DNA from 3 places in the Cupriavidus sp. P-10 genome. Region 2 is predicted to be linked to each of the others. Evidence: predicted binding sites of a transcription regulator. Region 2 holds the regulator's gene; each other region holds the start of a gene.
The links. Region 2 encodes FNR, which switches genes on or off when oxygen is low (the NO sensors DNR and NnrR bind a similar motif). Its sites were predicted from a motif close to TTGATNNNNATCAA; they were not measured.
Positions count from the first base shown of each region.

Region 1: a site for FNR is predicted at 2,594-2,607, ahead of CTP10_RS17505 (OmpW/AlkL family protein). Genes of this name have one in related genera too.
Region 3: a site for FNR is predicted at 3,337-3,350, ahead of hemN (oxygen-independent coproporphyrinogen III oxidase). Genes of this name have one in related genera too.

Region 1 is NZ_AP025171.1:72,685-79,226, forward strand. Features, by position in the region: gene CTP10_RS17495 (GNAT family N-acetyltransferase) at 1-129, opposite strand, end outside; gene CTP10_RS17500 (AMP nucleosidase) at 315-1,805, shown strand; gene CTP10_RS17505 (OmpW/AlkL family protein) at 1,885-2,529, opposite strand; gene leuA (2-isopropylmalate synthase) at 2,882-4,579, opposite strand; gene CTP10_RS17515 (hypothetical protein) at 5,226-6,530, shown strand.
Region 2 is NZ_AP025170.1:2,176,574-2,183,115, reverse strand. Features, by position in the region: gene ccoP (cytochrome-c oxidase, cbb3-type subunit III) at 1-189, shown strand, start outside; gene ccoG (cytochrome c oxidase accessory protein CcoG) at 239-1,711, shown strand; gene CTP10_RS10055 (FixH family protein) at 1,747-1,956, shown strand; gene CTP10_RS10050 (hypothetical protein) at 1,953-2,198, shown strand; gene fnr (fumarate/nitrate reduction transcriptional regulator Fnr) at 2,265-2,990, opposite strand; gene CTP10_RS10040 (urease accessory protein UreH domain-containing protein) at 3,068-3,826, shown strand; gene scpB (SMC-Scp complex subunit ScpB) at 4,377-5,243, shown strand; gene rluB (23S rRNA pseudouridine(2605) synthase RluB) at 5,249-6,542, shown strand, end outside.
Region 3 is NZ_AP025170.1:3,552,419-3,558,960, reverse strand. Features, by position in the region: gene CTP10_RS16475 (response regulator) at 234-989, shown strand; gene CTP10_RS16470 (sensor histidine kinase) at 995-2,122, shown strand; gene CTP10_RS16465 (ABC transporter substrate-binding protein) at 2,108-3,196, opposite strand; gene hemN (oxygen-independent coproporphyrinogen III oxidase) at 3,425-4,906, shown strand; gene CTP10_RS16455 (c-type cytochrome) at 4,974-5,870, opposite strand; tRNA gene CTP10_RS16450 (tRNA-Arg) at 6,324-6,399, shown strand; gene CTP10_RS16445 (diguanylate cyclase) at 6,469-6,542, opposite strand, start outside.

The sequences.
Region 1 (6,542 bases), on a different replicon from region 2:
CACGCGCTGGGAATTGGCCACCAGCCGCGCGAACTTGTCGGGACCGCCTATCCGGTTGGACCAGCCATTGGCGATCAGTAGTTGTCTGGCTGCCTCGATGTCTCCGGGCAACAGGTTACGGATTTCCATTGGCGGCTCTCCCAGTAAAGCATGTACGGCCCCTCGCCGCCCCTTGCCACCAGGGCCGCCGCGAGTCGAGAACGGCACGGGAACCCGTGCCGCACAATTGGCGGAGTGTAGCGAGCGGGCGCGGGCGCGTCAATTTGGCTTCCGGCTGGGTGGGGGTGCTGCTCACGCCAGCGCGCGGGCGCGGTATGATGGTCTGCATGAATGCCCCCGTCTTCTCCTCAGCCCATCCGGCCGACCAGCTCGCCGAATTTCCTGACGCGGATGCGGCGCTGGCGCGCATCCGCGACATCTACGACGCTTCGGTCGGGGCGGTGCGCGCGCGCTTCGAAGCTTTCGCCAGCGGCAAGCCGCTGCCGTCGGCCGCGCACGCGTGCTATCCGTACCTGGGGATCTCGGTCAATATCGAGACCATGGTCACCGACAGCCGCCCCTCGTGGGGCACGGTGGCCTACCCCGGGGTGTACGGCACCACGGTGACCCGTCCCGACCTGCTGGCGGACTACTACCGCGACCAGATCGAACGGCTGATGCGCTACCACCGGGTCCCGGTGGTCGTGGGCCTGAGCCGGCGCCCGATCCCGCTGCCGTTCGTGATCGAGGCCTCGACCACCGACATCAGCTACACCCAAGCGCGCGAACTGGAGGCCTCGTTCGTGCTGCCCGAGCTGAGCCGCATCGACGATGGCATCGCCAACGGCACCTACGAGCCGATCCCGGGCGAGGCCTGGCCGCTGTCGCTGTTCCCCGCCGAGCGCGTGGACCTGGCGCTGCAGCGGCTGTACCACTACACCGGCACGGCGCCGCAGCATTTCCAGCGCTTTGTGCTGTTCACCAACTACCAGCGCTATGTCGATGAATTCGTCGCGCTGGGCCGCGGGCTGATGAGCAGCAGCGACGGCGGCGGCTACACCCGCTTCGTCGAGCCCGGCGACGTGGTGCAGGACCTCGGCGGCGCCGAGCCGGACGATGCGACCCGCCCGCGCGCGCTGCCGCAGATGCCGGCCTACCACCTGGTGCGCGAGGACAAGCTGGGCGTGACGCTGGTCAATATCGGCGTGGGCCCGTCCAACGCGAAGACCATGACCGACCATCTCGCCGTGCTGCGCCCGCATTGCTGGCTGATGGTCGGCCACTGCGGCGGCCTGCGCCGCTCGCAGCAGCTGGGTGACTACGTGCTGGCGCACGCCTACGTGCGTGACGACCACGTGCTCGATCACGACCTCCCGCCCTGGGTGCCGGTGCCGCCGATCGCCGAAATCCAGGTGGCGCTGCAGGAAGCGGTGGCGCGCGTCACCGGCCTGTCGGGCAACGAGATGAAGACACGCATGCGCACCGGCACCGTGGTCTCCACCGACGACCGCAACTGGGAGCTGAAGTCCAAGTCGCTGTACGCACGCTTCAACCAGTCGCGCGCGATCGCGATCGACATGGAAAGCGCCGCGGTGGCCGCCAACGGCTTCCGCCTGCGCGTACCCTACGGCACGTTGCTGTGCGTGTCGGACAAGCCGCTGCATGGCGAGCTCAAGCTGCGCGGCATGGCCAATGCGTTCTACCGGCAGCGTGTCAGCCAGCACATGACCATCGGGCTGGAAGCAATTCGCATCCTGCGCGAGAACGGCGTCGAGCAGCTGCATTCGCGCAAGCTGCGCAGTTTCGACGAGCCTGCGTTCCGCTAGGCCGCGACGTTTTCCCACGGCCAACGTAAAAAGGCCGGCGCCCGATGGCGCCGGCCTTTTTTACTGTCGCAGTGGCCGCTCAGAAGCGGTAGCCCACGCCCATGCTGAACAGCCACGGGTCCAGGCTCACCTTGGACACCTTGACGTCGCCGGCCTTCACATCGCTCGACAGCCAGATCTTCTTGATGTCGGCATTCAGGAACCAGTTCCTGGTCAGCTTGTAGTCCATGCCGATCTGCAGCGCCGGACCCACGCTCCAGCTGTCGAGTTGCAGCGCGTTGTTGGCGAGGTTCTCGCCCCAGATACGGGTGAAATTCAGGCCCGCGCCGATATACGGGCGGAAAGTACCGTTGGGGATGAAGTGGTATTGCACCAGCAGCGACGGCGGCAGATGCTTGAAGGTGCCGATCTTGCTGCCGTCGAGGTAGACATTCTGCTTCTGCGGTACGGTCAGGACCAGCTCGGCGGCGATATTGGGGGTGAAGAAGTAGGTGACGTCGAGTTCGGGGATCCACTTGTTGTTGACCGTGATGCGATCCGATGCGCCCACGCCGCCGACCGGATCCGAACTGTTGGCCATGTCGAGGTAGGTGCCGCGCAGGCGCACCATCCAGTTGCCTTGCGCATCGTCGGCGGCCATCGCGGGCGCGGAGAACGCGCCAAGCATGGCGCAGGCGGCGATGGCGGAGCAGGTAACCCGGGTACGGAGAGAGAGCTTGTTCATGATGTTTTGTCTTGGTCTGGTAAGGAGTCCGCGGCCAGTTTGGCCGAGCGGCTCCGTGCGGACCTTGATGCAGAACAAGTCGGGAAGCCGCCACACACGGTGCGTCGCGATCGCGCGACAACGGTATTGGGGCAGCAATCCTCCGCTAATAACCACATGCGGAATCATTCGTGGCGCGCCGGCGCGCCAGCCCTTACGCTGTGCAGGAAATCAGCGTCCGCAAGCTTCCAGGCGAGGCGGGCGCCGACGCACCGAGCATGTCGTGGGCGTCCGCAAGGGCGTCTTTCCGGGTGTGCCCCGTGGGGGCGGGGCACACCGGTTTTCTTCGGATCCCCTTGCGGCAAGCGTGGTATCAGGCCGCGGCGGCCTCGTCTGCCGGCTGGCGCCGCGCCACGCCAAAGCCGGCCTGCAGGTGCCGGTTCACGCCCGAGACTACCGCGCGCAGCGACGCCGTGACCAGGTTCGCATCGATGCCCGCGCCGAATCCCGTCGGCGAATCGCCCACCCGGATTTCCACATAGCACGCCGCGCGCGCGTCGGCGCCGGCGGTCATCGCGTGCTCGTGGTAGTCCATCACGCGCACCGGCAGGTCCAGCGCATTGACGAAAGCATCGATGGGTCCGTTGCCGCTGCCGCGCACGCTGCAGGGCTGGCCGTCGCGCACCATCTGCACTTCGATCTCCACCGCCCCGCCGCTGTCCGACACCAGTTGGTGCGAAACATAGCGCAACGGCGCTTCCTGCTCCAGGTACTCGCGGCTGAACAGCGCATACAGGTCGTCCGCGCTCGCTTCCAGCCCGGTATCGTCGGTCATGGCCTGCACCGCGCGGCTGAACTCGATCTGCAGCCGGCGCGGCATGTAGATGCCATGCACCTGCTCGAGCAGGAAGGCCATGCCGCCCTTGCCCGACTGGCTGTTGACGCGGATTACCGCATCGTAGCTGCGGCCCAGGTCGGCGGGATCGATCGGCAGGTACGGCACTTCCCAGACCGCCCCGGGCTGCTGCTGCGCGAAGCCCTTGCGGATTGCATCCTGGTGCGAGCCGGAGAACGCGGTGAAGACCAGGTCGCCCACGTATGGATGTCGCGGATGCACCGGCAGCTGGTTGCAATGCTCGACGCACTGGCGCACTTCATCGATATCGGAAAAATCGAGGCCGGGCGCCACGCCCTGCGTGTAGAGATTCAGCGCCAGCGTCACCAGGTCGACGTTGCCGGTGCGCTCGCCATTGCCGAACAGGCAGCCTTCCACGCGATCGGCCCCCGCCATCACCGCCAGTTCGGCGGCAGCCACCGCGGTGCCACGATCGTTGTGCGGGTGGACCGACAGCACGATGTGTTCGCGCCGCGCCAGGCGCCGGTGCATCCATTCGACCTGGTCGGCAAACACATTGGGCGTGCTGCATTCCACCGTGGTCGGCAGGTTCAGGATCAAGGGGCGCCCAGGACCGGCTGCCCACGTCGCGGAGACCGCGTCGCTGACCTCCAGCGAGAAATCGAGCTCCGCCAGGCTGAAGGTCTCGGGCGAGTACTCGTAGGTCCATGCGGTCTCGGGCATGGCGTCGGTCAGGGACTTGATCAGGCGCGTGCCCGAGACCGCTACTTCCTTGATCTCCTCGCGTGTGGCATTGAAGACAATGCGCCGCCACGCCGGCGCGATGGGATTGTAGAGATGCACGGTGGCGCGCGCGGCGCCGCGCACGGACTCCACCGTCCGGTGGATCAAGTCTTCGCGCGATTGCGTCAGCACCACGATGCTGACGTCGTCGGGGATGCGTTTTTCTTCGATCAGCATGCGCACGAAGTCGAAGTCGGTCTGCGACGCGGCGGGGAAGGCCACCTCGATTTCCTTCAGGCCGATCTTCACCAGCTGCTCGAAGAAACGCAGCTTGCGCGCGGTGCTCATCGGCTCGATCAGCGACTGGTTGCCGTCGCGCAGGTCGGTGCTCATCCAGGCCGGCGCACGCGTGATGCGGCGGCTGGGCCAGGTACGGTCGGGGATGTCTACGGTGGCGGCGGGCTGGTACTTGGTGGCGGGATGGCTGAGCATGGGCATGAGCGGACTCCTTCCTCGCTAAGGAAGATAAGGAAGATACAAAAAAAGAAAAACGGAAAAGGGTGGCGAAAGGCTGCCGAACTGCCACGGGGCGCTAGGCCCGGCAACCGATCGATAGGCTTAGCAGTAGCGAGGAAGCGCGCAGGGCGCGGCCCGATGCCAGGGCAGCCAGCACGCGCGCGCGGACAGCGATGCGGGTCGCATCGGCAGCCTGGCGGAGGGTACTGGCGTAGAGGTTCATCGAGCCGGAATGATGAGGGCAGGAGCCGCTCTTCGGTGTTGCGCACGCGGCGGGCGCCGCATGACCTGGCAAGGTTAGACGACAAGGCCGGCGGCGGTCAAGCGCGCTGAATTGCGGTCAAGCGCCTGCCACGCGTCCGAACCCGGTCGGGGGAAGGGCTGCGCCAAACGGCGGTGACATGCCGGCCCGATGCATCCCTCGCGCTTGTCCGCCTCACCCGAAAGACGGTCGCCTGTGCTCTGAATGGATGAGTCAGACGCCGATTCCGTACGTTATGCCTCAGTCATCTGGCCGGTATTGCGCTGGCAGCGTTGCGCCTAGGCTGGTAGCGCGGGAAAAAACATACGGGGGAACATCATGAGACTGAGAACGTGGGCAACCTGGTTGGCAGGCACTGCCATGACATTCTTGCTGGCCGCGTGTGGCGGTGGTGGCGGTGGCTCGAGTACGCCCGCCACCCCGGCCGCGGCCACGCCGCTGACCTTCAGCGTCAAGATGAGCGCGACCGCGGGCGAGGTGGGCGTCGGCCGCTCGCTGACGATCAGCGCGATGACCGTCGACAGCAACGGCAACGACGCAAGCGGCAATACGGTGTTCACCTGGAGCAGCATCGACCGTGGCGTTGCCACGGTCGAGCCCGTCGCCGCGACGCCCGCCAGTGCCGTGGTACATGGCATCGCCACCGGCACCACCACCGTGCAGGTGGTCGCGACGGTCAAGAACGCCGACAACACGACGACCACGCTGCCGGCGCAGACGGCCACCATTACCGTGGTGCCGGCTTCCGCGGTCAGCTACAGCCTGTCGATCCCCAATACCAGCCTGTCGATGAGCGATGGCCAGGAGTTGCCGGTCAAGGTGTCGCTGATCGACAGCAATGGCAATGACGTCTCGGCCAGCGTCAACAGCTGGGCGTGGGCAAGCAGCGCTACCGCGGTCCAGGTCACGGCCAACCAGAACAGCGCCACGCTGAAGGCGAGCAACAGCTCGACCACCGCGGCGGCGACGGCTGACGTGTCGGTGTCGGTCACCGCGCCGGATGGCCGCGCGATCGGCGGCCTCATCGTGGTGACGGTCGCGAAGAACGGCTCGGCGACCTATCGCGTGGTGACCACTAGCAAGGGCCAGCCGGCGGATGCGCTGCAGGTGTTCAGCGAACGCCCGGCCAACTTCACCTCGCGCGTGCTGCGCAACGACGGCCAGGACGTGACGGCCGACTTCGACGGCACCTGGACCTACACTGCCACCTCGCCGACGCTGTCGACGACGGAAGCCGCGGGTACGCACGACGCCACGGTCAGCAGCAGCCTGGTCAAGGGCACTGGTCCGGTTCAGAGCACACTGACGGTGACCGCCGTCAGCACCAAGCTGGGCGTGCGTCCTTCGGCCGGCCTGTCCGTGACGGAGAATCCGACCTGGGCGCTGGTCAGCGACACCCAGCAACCGCTGACGCTGCTGCAAGCGCTGCCGATCGAGGTAACCGCGCGCATGATGCACCTGGGCGATGATGCACAGGCTGCCACCTGCCAGAACTGGGCATGGGTCAGCACAGGACCGGTATCGCTGAGCCCGGCTCTGCTGCCAATGCCGAACCAAATGCGCGCCACTGGTACGGCTCCCGGCGACTTCACCATCACCGCGACCTGCACGGTGATCGCCGACAACACGCAGCTGAAGCTGGTCTTCGTCGGTACCGTCAAGTAAGCAGCAACGTTC
Region 2 (6,542 bases):
GGCGCGCCGAACCTCTCCGACAACGTGTGGCTGTATGGCAGTTCGGAAGGCAGCATCGTCGACGCGATCCTGAAGGGGCACAACAACCATATGCCGGCACATGAAGAGATCCTGACGCCAGAGCGGATCCGCATGCTGACGGCTTATGTCTGGGGCCTGTCCAATACCGGCGGGGGTGCCGGCCAATGACAGGCGACTCATCTGCGCGGGCGCGGGCCGCCCGCAGGAGAAACCATCCATGAACGCACCCGGGACCGAAGAAGTGGCCCGGGCGGCCGACCCCCAGCGGTCGGCCGCTGCGCCTGCCGAGACCTCGGATGAAACACTGTACGAGGTCCGCCGCAAGATCTATCCGCGCTCGGTCACGGGCGCATTCTCCAGTTGGCGTGTCTGGCTGGTCCTCTTCACCCAGCTGATTTACTACGGCACGCCCTGGCTCCAGTGGAACGGACGCCAGGCCGTGCTGTTCGACCTTGGCGAACGCAAGTTCTATATCTTCGGGCTGGTGCTGTGGCCGCAGGATGTCATCTACCTCGCCGTGCTGCTGGTCATTTCGGCGCTGGCGCTGTTCTTGTTCACGGCAATTGCCGGGCGGCTGTTTTGCGGCTATGCCTGTCCACAGACGGTCTATACCGAGATATTCATGTGGATCGAGCGGCGGATCGAGGGCGACCGGATCGCGCGCATCCGCCTGGATGGCGATCCCTGGAGCCTGCGCAAGCTGCGCCTCAAGGCCACCAAGCACTTCCTGTGGGTACTGATCGCCCTGTGGACTGGGTTCACCTTCATCGGCTACTTCGCGCCGATTCGTGAACTTGGCGGCGAGCTGGCGAGTTTGTCGCTGGGCCCGTGGCAGACGTTCTGGATGCTGTTCTACGCGTTTGCCACCTGGGGCAACGCGGGCTTCATGCGCGAGCAGGTATGCAAGTACATGTGCCCGTACGCGCGTTTCCAGAGCGTGATGGTCGACCGCGACACCTATGTCGTTACCTACGACATCGGCCGGGGCGAGCCGCGTGGCAGCCGTTCGCGCAAGACCGATCATCGCCAGGCGGGCCTGGGCGATTGCGTCAACTGCAGCATTTGCGTCCAGGTGTGCCCGACCGGCATCGACATCCGCGACGGCCTGCAGTATGAATGCATCGGCTGCGGTGCCTGCATCGACGCCTGCGACCAGGTCATGGACAAGATGTCCTATCCGCGCGGCCTGATCCGGTACACGTCGGAAAATGCCATGCGCAAGGCGCTGTCGGCGGCAGCGTCGCGCAAGCGCTTGATGCGCCCGCGTGTCATCATCTATTCGGTGGTGTGGGTTGCGCTGCTTGCGGGCTTCGTCGCTTCGATCGCGCTGCGCACGCCGCTGAAGGTGGACATCATCCGCGACCGCGGCGCGTTGGGCCGGGAAGTCGAGGGCCGCTGGATCGAGAACGTCTATCGCCTGCAGCTGATCAACACGACTGAAGGGCCGATGCACATCAGCGTGCGAGCCGACAGCGACGAGTTGAAAAACCTGACGGTCGAATACGACAAGCAGGCCGAGTCGCTGGCGCCGACGTCGAACCGGCTGTTGCCGATCCGCATACGCGTGCCGATCGAATACGCCGCGCAAGGCACGCACAAGATCCGCGTGACGGTGACCAGCGAAGCAACTGAGCGGGGCAGCGCCGAGATCCGGCAAACCACCAGCTTTATCGTGCCGCGCGACCTGTGACGCCAGGCGCTCGGTGCAGAACTTAAGGGGGCATGATGAATCAGCAAGGCAATCCGTGGTGGAAGGAGCCGTGGCCGTGGCTGTTGATGAGCGGCCCGCTGGTCGCGATGGTGGCGTGCGGCGTCACCATCTGGCTTGCGTCGTCGCATCCTGACATGCCGGTGCAGGGCGCGGCGCGTCATGGACTGGTGGTCGAGAAGGCGGAGGCAGTGCGGCCTCAGCCGAGCGCAGCGAGGCAGCCATGAGGTTGCGCTGGCTGATGTGGGTCTTGTGGCCGGGGTTCCTGATGGCGGGCTTCGCCACCGCGACGGTGTTCTCGGTCGTGGATCCCGGTGACCTGAAGTTCTTCGGGCATCCGATCGAGGCGTCGCGCGAATCGATCTATACGATGAGCTTCCTGCTGGCGTGGATATTCTGCGCGCTGTCCAGCGGCCTGACGCTGTACACGATGCCGACGCGGCTTAGCGATACCGACGAGCTGGAGTGAAGGGCGATGCTTGCGCCGCCCTGTGCGGCGCAAGCGCAATGCGGTGTGGTGTGGCGTGGGGAAGGGTCAGCAGCTACGGCTGTAGAGCTGCTTGATGCCGGCGAGATCCACCAGCTTCACGTGGCGCTGGCGAATCTGGATCAGGCCGGCTTCAGCGAAGCGCGAGAACAGGCGGCTGACGGTTTCCAGTTTCAGGCCCAGGTAGCTGCCGATTTCCTCGCGGCTCATGCGCATCACGAATTCGGTCGACGAGTACCCGCGTGCCGAAAGGCGCTCCGACAGGTTGATCAGGAACGCGGCCAGGCGCTCTTCGGCGCGCATCGAGCCGAGTGTCACCAGCATCAGCTGGTCGTGCGTGATTTCCTTGCCCATCAGCCGCAGGAACTGGTGCTGCAGCGAAGGCAGGTCTGCGGACAGGGTCTGGAGGTCACCAAGGCGGACTACGCAGACTTCGGTATCTTCCAGCGCGGTCGCGTCAGAGGCATGCTGCATTTCCCCCAGGCCGTCGAGTCCGACGATCTCGCCTGGCAGATGGAAACCGGTAATCTGTGAACGGCCGTCTTCGGTCGTGACGTGCGTCTTGAGCGTGCCGAAGCGAACGGCATAAACCGCGGTGAGGGGATCGCCCATGCGATACAAGGTCTCACCCTTATGGACCCGGATGCGTTCCTGCACCAGCGTGTCCATCTTGGTAAGGTCTTGCTGGGACATGCCAACCGGAAGGCACAGTTGCCCCATCGCGCATGTGGAGCAACGGGGCGACATTTCGGTGATTGGAATGGAGGTAAGCAATTGGAACCTGCAAGATTGGATGCGAGGGCGCGATCAGGACATTTTACCGTGCGATGTGATGCGGCAGGGAGCCAGATTTGACATTTGGTGTGCTAATTAGCGTTTTTATGCTGGCATTGCTGGGCGGCGTGCACTGTGCAGCAATGTGTGGCGGCATCGCGCTGGCAGTCGAACAACCACGTGGCAGCGTTGCGGCCATGACCTTCGTGCGCAGCCGTGCTGCCTGGGTCGGCGAGTTGCTGGCAATGCACCTGGGCAGGATTTCGACCTACATGATGCTAGGCGCGCTGCTGGGCGCGATCGGCGCCGGCGCGTGGAAGCAGGATTACCTGCCGTTGCAGCGCTGGCTGTTCGGTGCCGGCAGCGCCATGCTGCTGTGGTCGGGCTGGCGCCTGCTGCGCGGCAATGCCTTTACCGTGGCATGGCTGGAGCGGCTGGCGGCGCGGGCTGGCAGTGGCGTGGCGCGGCAGTTGGGCCGGCTAGGCGGCAACATGCCCGCGTTCGTGCGTGCGCATGGGGGCCTTGCCAGGCGCTACGGGGTTGGACTGGCCTGGGGGCTGGTGCCGTGCGGCATGGTCTATGGTGCGCTGACGCTTGCGCTGCTCGCCGGCAATGCCGGTTCCGGCGCACTGGTGATGGGCGTGTTCGGCGTCGGCACGCTGCCCAACCTGCTGGTGCTGTCGGGGCTGTCCGGCTACCTGCGCAGCCTGTCGCGGCGGCGCGCGGTGCGGGTGGGCGCGGGCGTGGCGGTCATGGCGTTCGGGGCCCTTGGCCTGGCGCGCGCGGTGTTGCTGCCACATTCGCTGGCAGAGCAGGGTTTCTGCCTGGTCTTTTGAGGCGCATGGGGCGCGCGGCGCAGCGAATGATGGTTGCGGGCAAGGGCGGGAATGCCATACAATCGCCAACATTGCGGTATCGCGCGGTGTTTTGTAAGCAACGGCGAGCAGCGCCAAGCGGCCTTCCTACCAGAAGGCACGCCCACGGCGGCGGGAAGCGTTGGTGGTTCGATGCCCGGCCCGGCCCGCGGTCCATCCGGTTCAAAAGATCAAAGCCCGGCTGGCACTGCGGTGTTGGAGATGCCGGCCTTGCTCCCGATACCCGTTTTTCTTGCGTCCGAGGCGTTCAGTTCGCCGACAGCAGCGTCCGGTTTTCGGATGTGCCACGCAAGAGGTTCGCTGACCGGCCCATGGCGGCATGCGAACGATCTCCTGCCGGAGTGACCCGGCAACTCGATGCAAAGAATGGAAGTGCACGGCTTGGATGCAGCAGGTATCCGGGTGAGCTGCGCAATGAGATGGCGATGGCATTGGCGTCGCTGTATCCAAAATCTCCGGTGCCCCGGATCCGTCCGGGAGCAGGTGCAAAGACAGGCTGCACACCATCAACATGAATACCCAAGAGGCGAAGATCGTCCTCGAGACGGCGCTGATCTGCGCGCAGGAACCTTTGCGCGTCAATGATCTGCGACGGCTGTTCGCCGACGATGTCGGCGCGGACACCGTCCGCGTGCTGCTGGAGGAGTTGCGCCAGGACTGGCGCCCGCGCGGCGTGGAGCTAGTGTCGCTGGCCAGCGGCTGGCGCTTCCAGAGCCGCCCCGAAATGCGCGAATACCTCGACCGCCTGAATCCTGAAAAGCCGCCGAAATATTCGCGCGCCGTGATGGAGACGCTGGCGATCATCGCTTATCGCCAGCCGGTGACGCGCGGCGATATCGAGGAAATCCGCGGCGTGACGGTTAGTACGGAAGTCATTAAGAAGCTGGAAGACCGTAGCTGGATCGAGGTGATCGGCCACCGCGACGTGCCGGGCCGGCCGGCCCTGTATGCCACCACCAAGGCCTTCCTGGACGACCTCGGGCTGCGCACGCTGGACGAGTTGCCGCCGCTTGAAGATGCCCAGGCGCAGGCGCAGGCAACGCTGCTGGATCAGCAGGCCATCGATTTCGAGGCGCTGGCGGCAGGCAAGCACGGTAGCGCCGATGAAGAGGCGTTTGCCGAGCCGGCGGGGGGCGAAGCATCCGCCGCCGGCGAGCCCGAAGTCACGGACGCCGGCCAGGCATCCACAAACGGCGAAATCGCCAACGGATTCGACCTGCAGCCGCACCAGCATGGGGCTGAGGAAATGGGCGCCGAAGGCGAACCGAACGAACCTGCCGACCCGGCCGAATCCGATCCGGACGGGGCGCGGGGAGAGCTGTTGGAAGACAGCGCCCCGCCGCACCCGAGCGAGCACGACGAGCGCGTGCCGAACTGAACAACATGCAACATCCGATAGTGAATACCTTGTCTGATTCCGTTGAGCAAGACGCCCGCAACGCGGGCGCACCCGCCGATTCCGGCGCCGCAGAACCCGGATCGGGCAGCGAAGCCGCGCCCCGCCGCAAGGGGCTGCGCCGCGGGCTGAGGAACCTGGTGGCGTCCCGCCGCCAGGCGGCGCAAGACCGCGATGCCGGTCGCGCCGAAGGCGCCGAGGTCGGTACGCCCGGCGAGGCCGCGGAAGCGACCGCCGCGCCGGCGGCGGCCGGCGGGCGCGGTGCCCAGCGTGGCCGCGGCAAGCGCAAGCCGGCGCAGGGCGATGGCGGCCAGCCGGTGCAGGCTCCGGTGGACAAGGCGCACAAGGCTGAGCGGGCTGAACGGGCTGAAAGGACCGAGAAGGCCGAAAGAGCCGAGAAGGCAGACAAGGGTGAACAGGCGGGCCGCAAGCGTAAGCCCAGCCCGCGTGGCGTCAAGCCTGCCGCGCCGGTCGAGGGGCAGGGCGCTGCCGGCCGCCAGCCGCAGGGCCGCCGCAAGGATGGTGCCAGGCCGCAAGGCCAGCGCAAGGGCCAGGGCGGCGGCGCCGACAAGGCCGCGTCCAGCAGCGAGGACCTGTTCCGCTTCGTGATTTCCGAGCAGTACGACAACGAAGACACGGTCATCCCGCGCACCAAGGCCAAGCCGGTGCGCGAACTGTCGGCCGAGGACGATGCGCCCAAGCTGCACAAGGTGCTGGCTGAAGGCGGCCTGGGCTCGCGCCGCGAAATGGAAGAACTGATCCTGCAGGGTCGGGTCTCGGTCAACGGCCTGCCGGCGCATATCGGCCAGCGCATCCTGCCGGCCGACCAGGTGCGGGTCAACGGCAAGCTGATCCACCGCAAGGTGTCGACCAAGCCGCCGCGCGTGCTGCTGTACCACAAGCCGGCCGGTGAAATCGTCAGCCAGTCGGACCCCGAAGGCCGTCCGACCGTATTCGACAGCCTGCCGCGCATCAAGTCCGGCAAGTGGGTGGCCGTCGGCCGGCTGGACTTCAATACCGAAGGCCTGCTGATCTTCACCACTTCGGGCGATATCGCCAACCGCTTCATGCATCCGCGCTACGGCGTCGAGCGTGAATACGCCGTGCGCACGCTCGGCGAACTGGCCGAAGCCGACCGCCAGCGCCTGCTGCACGGCATCAAGCTGGACGACGGCGAGGCCAACTTCCTGCGCATTGCCGATGGCGGCGGCGAGGGTGTCAACCAGTGGTACCACGTGGCGCTGACCGAAGGCCGCAACCGCGAAGTGCGGCGCATGTTCG
Region 3 (6,542 bases), 1.4 Mb from region 2:
CCATGCTAGGGAAGGCCGCGCCACAATGCTTGAGCACTTGGTCTGCGCCGTATTGCAATGGCGTACATGGCAGGCCTGCCGGCAACGCTGCGTATCAGGCCTGATACAAAGCCGGCATAGTGACGCCACCCTCCGCTGGTACAGTGGGGCACCGCACGCCCCCGGCATCGGCCACGACGTCGCCCCGATCGTCCGATCGTCCGACCGCCCGTCAGATGCCGTTATCTTCGCTTATGGAATTCACCCCGCCGCTTCCCATCCGCCTGCTGATCGTCGACGACGATCCCCAGATCCGCGCCATGCTGGCCGAGTACCTGTCCACCTTCGGCATGCATGCGGACGGGGTCGAGGACGGCACCGCGATGCGCCAGGCGATGGCGGCCACGGCCTATGACCTCGTCATCCTCGACCTGTCGCTGCCCGGCGAGAATGGCCTGGCGCTGTGCCGCGAACTGCGCGCGCAGACCAACGTCGCCGTGATCATGCTGACCGCGCGCGCCGAGCTGGCAGACCGCGTGGTCGGGCTGGAGGTCGGCGCCGACGACTACGTCACCAAGCCGTTCGAGATGCGCGAGCTGGTGGCGCGCATCCACACCGTGCTGCGCCGCAGCCGCGCCCATGCCGGCCCGGGCGGCCCGGGCGCCAATGGCCGCCGCGCGGCGCCGCCTTCGGGCCATGAGTTGCGCTTCGGCGACTGGCGCCTGAACACCACGCTGCGTCAGCTGGTCGACCGCGACGAGGTGGTGGTGCCGCTGTCCAATGCGGAATTCCGCCTGCTGCTGGCCTTTGTCGAGCAGCCCAACCGCGTGCTTGACCGCGAGCTGCTGATCAACCAGGCGCGCGGGCGCGGGCTCGACGTGTTCGACCGCAGCATCGACCTGCTGGTCTCGCGGCTGCGCCAGAAACTGCGCGACGACCCGCGCGACCCCGCGTTGATCCGCACCGTGCGCGGCGAAGGCTACGTCTTCACCGCCACGCTGGAAGGATGAGCCCGATGCCCGGCAACGGGCGCCTGGCGCGCTACGACTCGATGTTCCTGCGGCTGTTCGTGGTGATGGCCACGATCATGCTGGCCGTCCACCTGCTTGGCATGACGGTCATCGAAAACCTGTTTCCGCGGCCCGGCATGGAACGCGCGCTGCGTGACGGTCCGAGGGGGCCGGATGGTCCGCCGCCGCCTGAAGCCTGGCACCGGGGGCCACCGCCCGAGGGCGCGCCAGGCCGACCCGCAGGGCAGGGCGCTCCGCAGCATCGCCCGCCGCCGCGCTGGCCGTGGCCGCCGCACCTCGGCATGGTGATCCAGGTGGCGGCAATGGTGGCGGCGGCATGGGTCGGCGCACGGCTGCTGGCGCGGCCGGTGCAGCAGCTGGCCAGCGGCGCGGGGCGGCTGGCGCAGGACGTACACGCGCCGCCGCTGGACGAGACCGGCGGCCCCGCCGAAGCCCGGGCGGCCGCACAGGCGCTGAACCTCATGCAGCAGCGCATCCGCACCCAACTCGCCCAGCAATCGCGCTTCCTCGCCGCGGTCTCGCACGACCTGCGCACGCCGCTGACGCGCATGAGCCTGCGTATCGAACGCATCGACGCGGGCGAGGTGCGCTACCGCCTGCGCCAGGATCTCGCCGAAATGAACGGCCTGATCGATGCCACCCTCTATTACCTGCGTGACCGCGACGAAGCCAGCGGCCCGCGCCAGCGCGTGGACGTGCTGGCGCTGCTGCAGGCGGTGGTGGACGACGCCGCCGATACCGGCCACGAGGTCGCGCTCAGCGGCCAGGCGCAGCCACTGCTGGCGTGGCCATCCGAGCTGCGGCGCGCGGTCGTCAACCTGGTCGAGAATGCGCGGCGCTATGGCGGCGCGGCCAGCATCGTGCTGACCGACAGCCCGGCACGGGTGCTGATCGATATCTGCGACGACGGCCCCGGCATCCCGGAAGACCAGCTGGCACGCGTGATGGAGCCGTTCTACCGGCTCGAATCGTCGCGCAGCCGCGCCACCGGCGGGGTCGGCATGGGCCTGTCGATCGCCGCCGACATCGCCGCACGGCATGGCGGCGAACTGATCCTGTCCAACCGCCCGGAAGGCGGCCTGCGCGCGCGCCTGTCGCTACCGCGCGCCTGACACCGCCAGCGTGACGTACTGCGAGCCGCGCTGCCCGTGGCTGAAGTCGAGCGTAAAGTCCCCCACGTCGACACGGCCCTGCAGTGCGCGGCGCAGCTCCGGGGCGCCGCTGGTGCGCATGCCCGCCAGCGCCCGCGCCAGCCATGCGGCACCGATATAGCCGGCCAGCGTCGCCGGCGACGGCGGCTCGTCCAGGTATTGCTTCATGCGCGCCACGTGTTCCCTGACCACGCGCAGCGTGGCCTGCTGCGGACCAGGCGCGACCTGGGTCAGCACCATGCCGCCGGCGTAGCCGGAGCCCAGTATCTCGCGCGCAGCCGTGGCGCTGACCGACGACAGCCCGACCAGGAAGCCATACCAGCCCTGTGCCGCCAGCGCGCGGCCCAGTCCGGCATAAGCCAGCGTATCGCCCGCAACGATCACGGCGCCGGGGCGGGCAGCGGCAATGCGCCGTGCCGCGGCGTCGCCGCCGGGATCGGCTCTGGGATCGAGCGGCACCGCGCGGGTGCCGGTCTGCGCCTCCAGCCGGGCCAGCGACTGCGTGGCGAAGTCGTGCGCCACCGCCAGCGCGATCGCGCTCAGGCCATAGCTGCGCAGCTGGCGCACCGCTGCATCAAGTTCGGCCTGGTAGTCGGCGCGGGTAAACCAGACGTTGTCCCCCGCCAGCGCCAGGCCCGACAGCGGCGCGACGATCTGCACGCCGCGCCGGGCCAGCTCGGCCGATGACGCCAGCGCCGGCAGGATGCGGTCGCCGGCGCCGAACAGCAGTTCCGCGCGTTCGCTGTCGGCCAGCGCCAAGGCCTGCGCCAGCGCGCGGCGCGGATCGGGATCGGCGTCACGCACCACGTGGACGATGCGTACCTGGCCATTGGCGGCGTTGGCCGCGTCGAACAGCACCTTGGCGCCGGCCAGGTAGTCGCGCGCCAGGTCGGCCTGCGCGCCGCCGCGGTCGATCAGGTGGCCGACCACCACGGTGCGGCGCGCCGTGGACTGGGCCAGCAGCGGTGCAGCGGGCAGCGCCAGGGCGGCAGCACCGGCCGCCAGCAGGCGTCGGCGCAGCGGTAGGTACGGCATAAGGTTGGGCAGGGAATCCGGGATCGGCATGGCGCAGAAGGGAAGCGGGCGCAAGTGGCGCCGGCGCGCAGCGTATCCGCCACGTATGACCGCCGTGTGACGTGCGGCGCCCACGCTGCGCGCACCGGCCAGCGTTGCGCTTGACCACGGTCAACGCAACGCGCCGCGTGCAGTCCTAGCATGGGCTGTCAAATACCGTTCCCCCGCGCCCCCATGAATCCGCTTGCCATGACTACCCCTGCGCCCGACCGCCGCGCGCTGTCGGACTTTCGTGCACTCGCCGGCCGCATCGACGGCAACGGCCCGCGCTACACCTCCTACCCTACCGCAGACCGCTTCCACAACACCCCGGATCTGTCGCTGTACCACGACGCACTGGCCGCGTGCCGCGCCGATGCGCCCGCGCCGCTGTCGCTGTACCTGCATATCCCGTTCTGCGAGAACATCTGCTACTACTGCGGCTGCAACAAGATCATCACGCGCGACCACGGCCGCAGCGCGCGCTACGTCACCTACCTGGGCCGCGAGATGGCGCTGCTCGCCGCGCGGCTCGGTACGCGCCGGCGCGTGCTCCAGTCGCACTGGGGCGGCGGCACGCCAACCTTCCTGGATCCCGACGAAATGCGCCGCGTGATGGCGCTGCTGCACCAGCATTTCGAACTGCCGCCCGACGGCGAGCATTCGATCGAGATCGATCCGCGCCGGGTCGATGACGCGCGCATGGCGCTGCTGGCCGAGCTGGGCTTCAACCGCGTCAGTCTGGGCGTGCAGGATTTCGATCCCGAGGTGCAGCAGGCCATCCACCGGATCCAGTCCTACGAAGAGACCCGTGCCGTGGTCGACGCCGCGCGCCGGCTCGGCTTCCGCTCGGTCAGCCTCGACCTGATCTACGGCCTGCCGCACCAGACCGCCGCGCGCTTTGGCCGCACCATCGACCAGGTGCTGGCGCTGCGGCCCGACCGCCTATCGGTTTACAGCTACGCGCACCTGCCGCATGTGTTCAAGCCGCAGCGGCGCATCGACGAAAGCGTGCTGCCGCCGGCGGGCGAGAAACTCGACATCCTGGTTTCCACCATCGAACGCCTGACCGCCGAGGGCTACGTCTACATCGGCATGGACCACTTCGCGCTGCCCGACGACGACCTCGCCGTGGCGCAGCGCGAAGGCCGGCTGCAGCGCAACTTCCAGGGCTATTCCACGCACGCCGGCTACGACCAGCTCGGCCTCGGCATCTCCGCGATCGGCGCGGTCGCGGGGCGCTACGTGCAGAACGCCCGAACGCTGGACGAGTACTATGGCGCGCTCGACCAGGGCCGCCTGCCGCTGGTGCGCGGCGTTGCCATGACGGCCGACGATCATCTGCGGCGCGAACTGATCGGCGCGCTGATGTGCAACGGCGTGCTGGAAATCCCGGCGCTGGAGCGGCACCACGGCATCGATTTCGGCGCCGACTTCGCGCCGGAACTGGCCGAACTTGCCACCCTGGCAGTCGACGGCCTGGTGCAGATCGAGCCCGCCCGCATCACGGTCACGCCGCTTGGCCGGCTGCTGGTCCGGCGCGTGGCGATGGTGTTCGACCGCTACCTGCGCGACGATGCCGCCCGCGCCGCGCTCGCCGGGCCCGAGGGCCACGATATCCCCCAGGCCGCCAACGACGGCGCGCAACCGATCCGCTTCGTGCCGCGGGCCCGCTACTCGCGCGTCGTGTAAGCGCCGCCAGGCATAAAAAAACGCCCGCGAAATTCGCGGGCGTTTTTGTTTGCAGCGCAGCTGTCTCTTACTTGGCGGCGTTGGCCATGTAGTCCGACGCGGCGATCACGTCGGCGTCCGGGCCGGCGTAACCACCCTTGGGCGGCATCACGCCCTTGCCCTTCAGTGCGTAGTTGTGGACTGCGTCCATGCCTTCCTTCAGGCGCGGTGCCCAGGCGGCCTTGTCGCCAAACTTGGGCGCACCGGCCACGCCGGCGGCGTGGCAGGCGGCGCAGACCTGGTCATAGACCTTCTTGCCGACGTCTGCCGACGCAGCGGCGGGCGCCGCAGCTGGCGCCGCGGCAGCGGCTGCCGGAGCCGCAGCAGCGGGTGCGGCCGGGGCAGGTGCAGCGGCAGCAGCCGGGGCGGCAGCGGCGTCCGGCGCCGCAGCGGTCGTCGGGGCAGCGGCAGCCGGTGCCGGCGGTTCGGGGAACTTGGCGCCACCGGCGTCCGCCATGTAGACCACGGCGCGGGCCAGTTCGTAATCGGTGTAGTCGTCAGGGGTGCTGCCGGCGCGCGGCGGCATTGCGCCCTTGCCGGCCATTACCGACTTCATCAGGCCGTTGAAGCCCTGGCCGATGCGCGCGGTCCAGTCGCCGGCAGTACCGTACTTGGGCGCACCCGCCGCGCCGGTGGCGTGGCAGGCCGCGCAGATTTCCTTGTAGACCTGCTCGCCGGTCTTGAACACGCGCGGTGCGTTGGGATCCTTGATTTCGAGCGACGCGACCGGCTTGATGCGGTCGTTGACGGCTTCCGCGGTGGTGACCGCGCCGGCACTTTCCGTAGAGCCGTGTCCGACAAAGTTGACCAGCAGGGCGATCACGATGATCGGCACCAGGAAAGCCGCGATCACCACAGCGATCAGCTGCTTGGGCGTTTTGATGGGAGACTCGTGTTCGTGGTGTTCGTTGTGGACGTCGCTCATACAGAACTCTCAGTTTTGCAGGAAACCTTCTGGCCGCTCACCCTCGGCTTGCTTTATCTGGCCCTTGTCTGACCACTACCTGGCCCGCAAGGGGCCCGACAGAAGTCCGCCCATGCTGCCTGCGGCCATTGCCTGACTTGGGTCTGTCGCTATTTGCGCAATTCGGACTGTCTCCCGGACCGGGCCCCGGATTGTCGCCGAAATCAAGTGGCAAAGCCTTGAGCCTGGTCGACTGCGCGAGGGGCACGATTTGACGCAAATAGCTGGCGATTATAGCCCCATTCCACCCTTCGCCAGTGCCAAAAGCGGCGGTTGCGAGACGTATGGCGGACCCTCCGGAGAGCCCGCATGGACGGCGCGGTGCAAACGCGGTATGCTATGCGACTTTCCTGCGGCGGCATTCGCGCGCCGCAACCGCTGTACCTGCAATACCGGTTGAAAAACCGCTTCTGTGCGCCCGTAGCTCAATGGATAGAGTACTGCCCTCCGAAGGCAGGGGTTGCTGGTTCGATCCCAGCCGGGCGCGCCAATCCCATCCGGATTCCTCCGCTTTCCCGCTTTCTTCCCCCCGCCGCGAACAGCCGCTTTCGCGCGACGCTCATGCCGTCGGCGCAGGGGCGGGCATGCTTTCGCCTGCCGGTTCCGGCATACGGTCGTCGCTGACCACCCGGT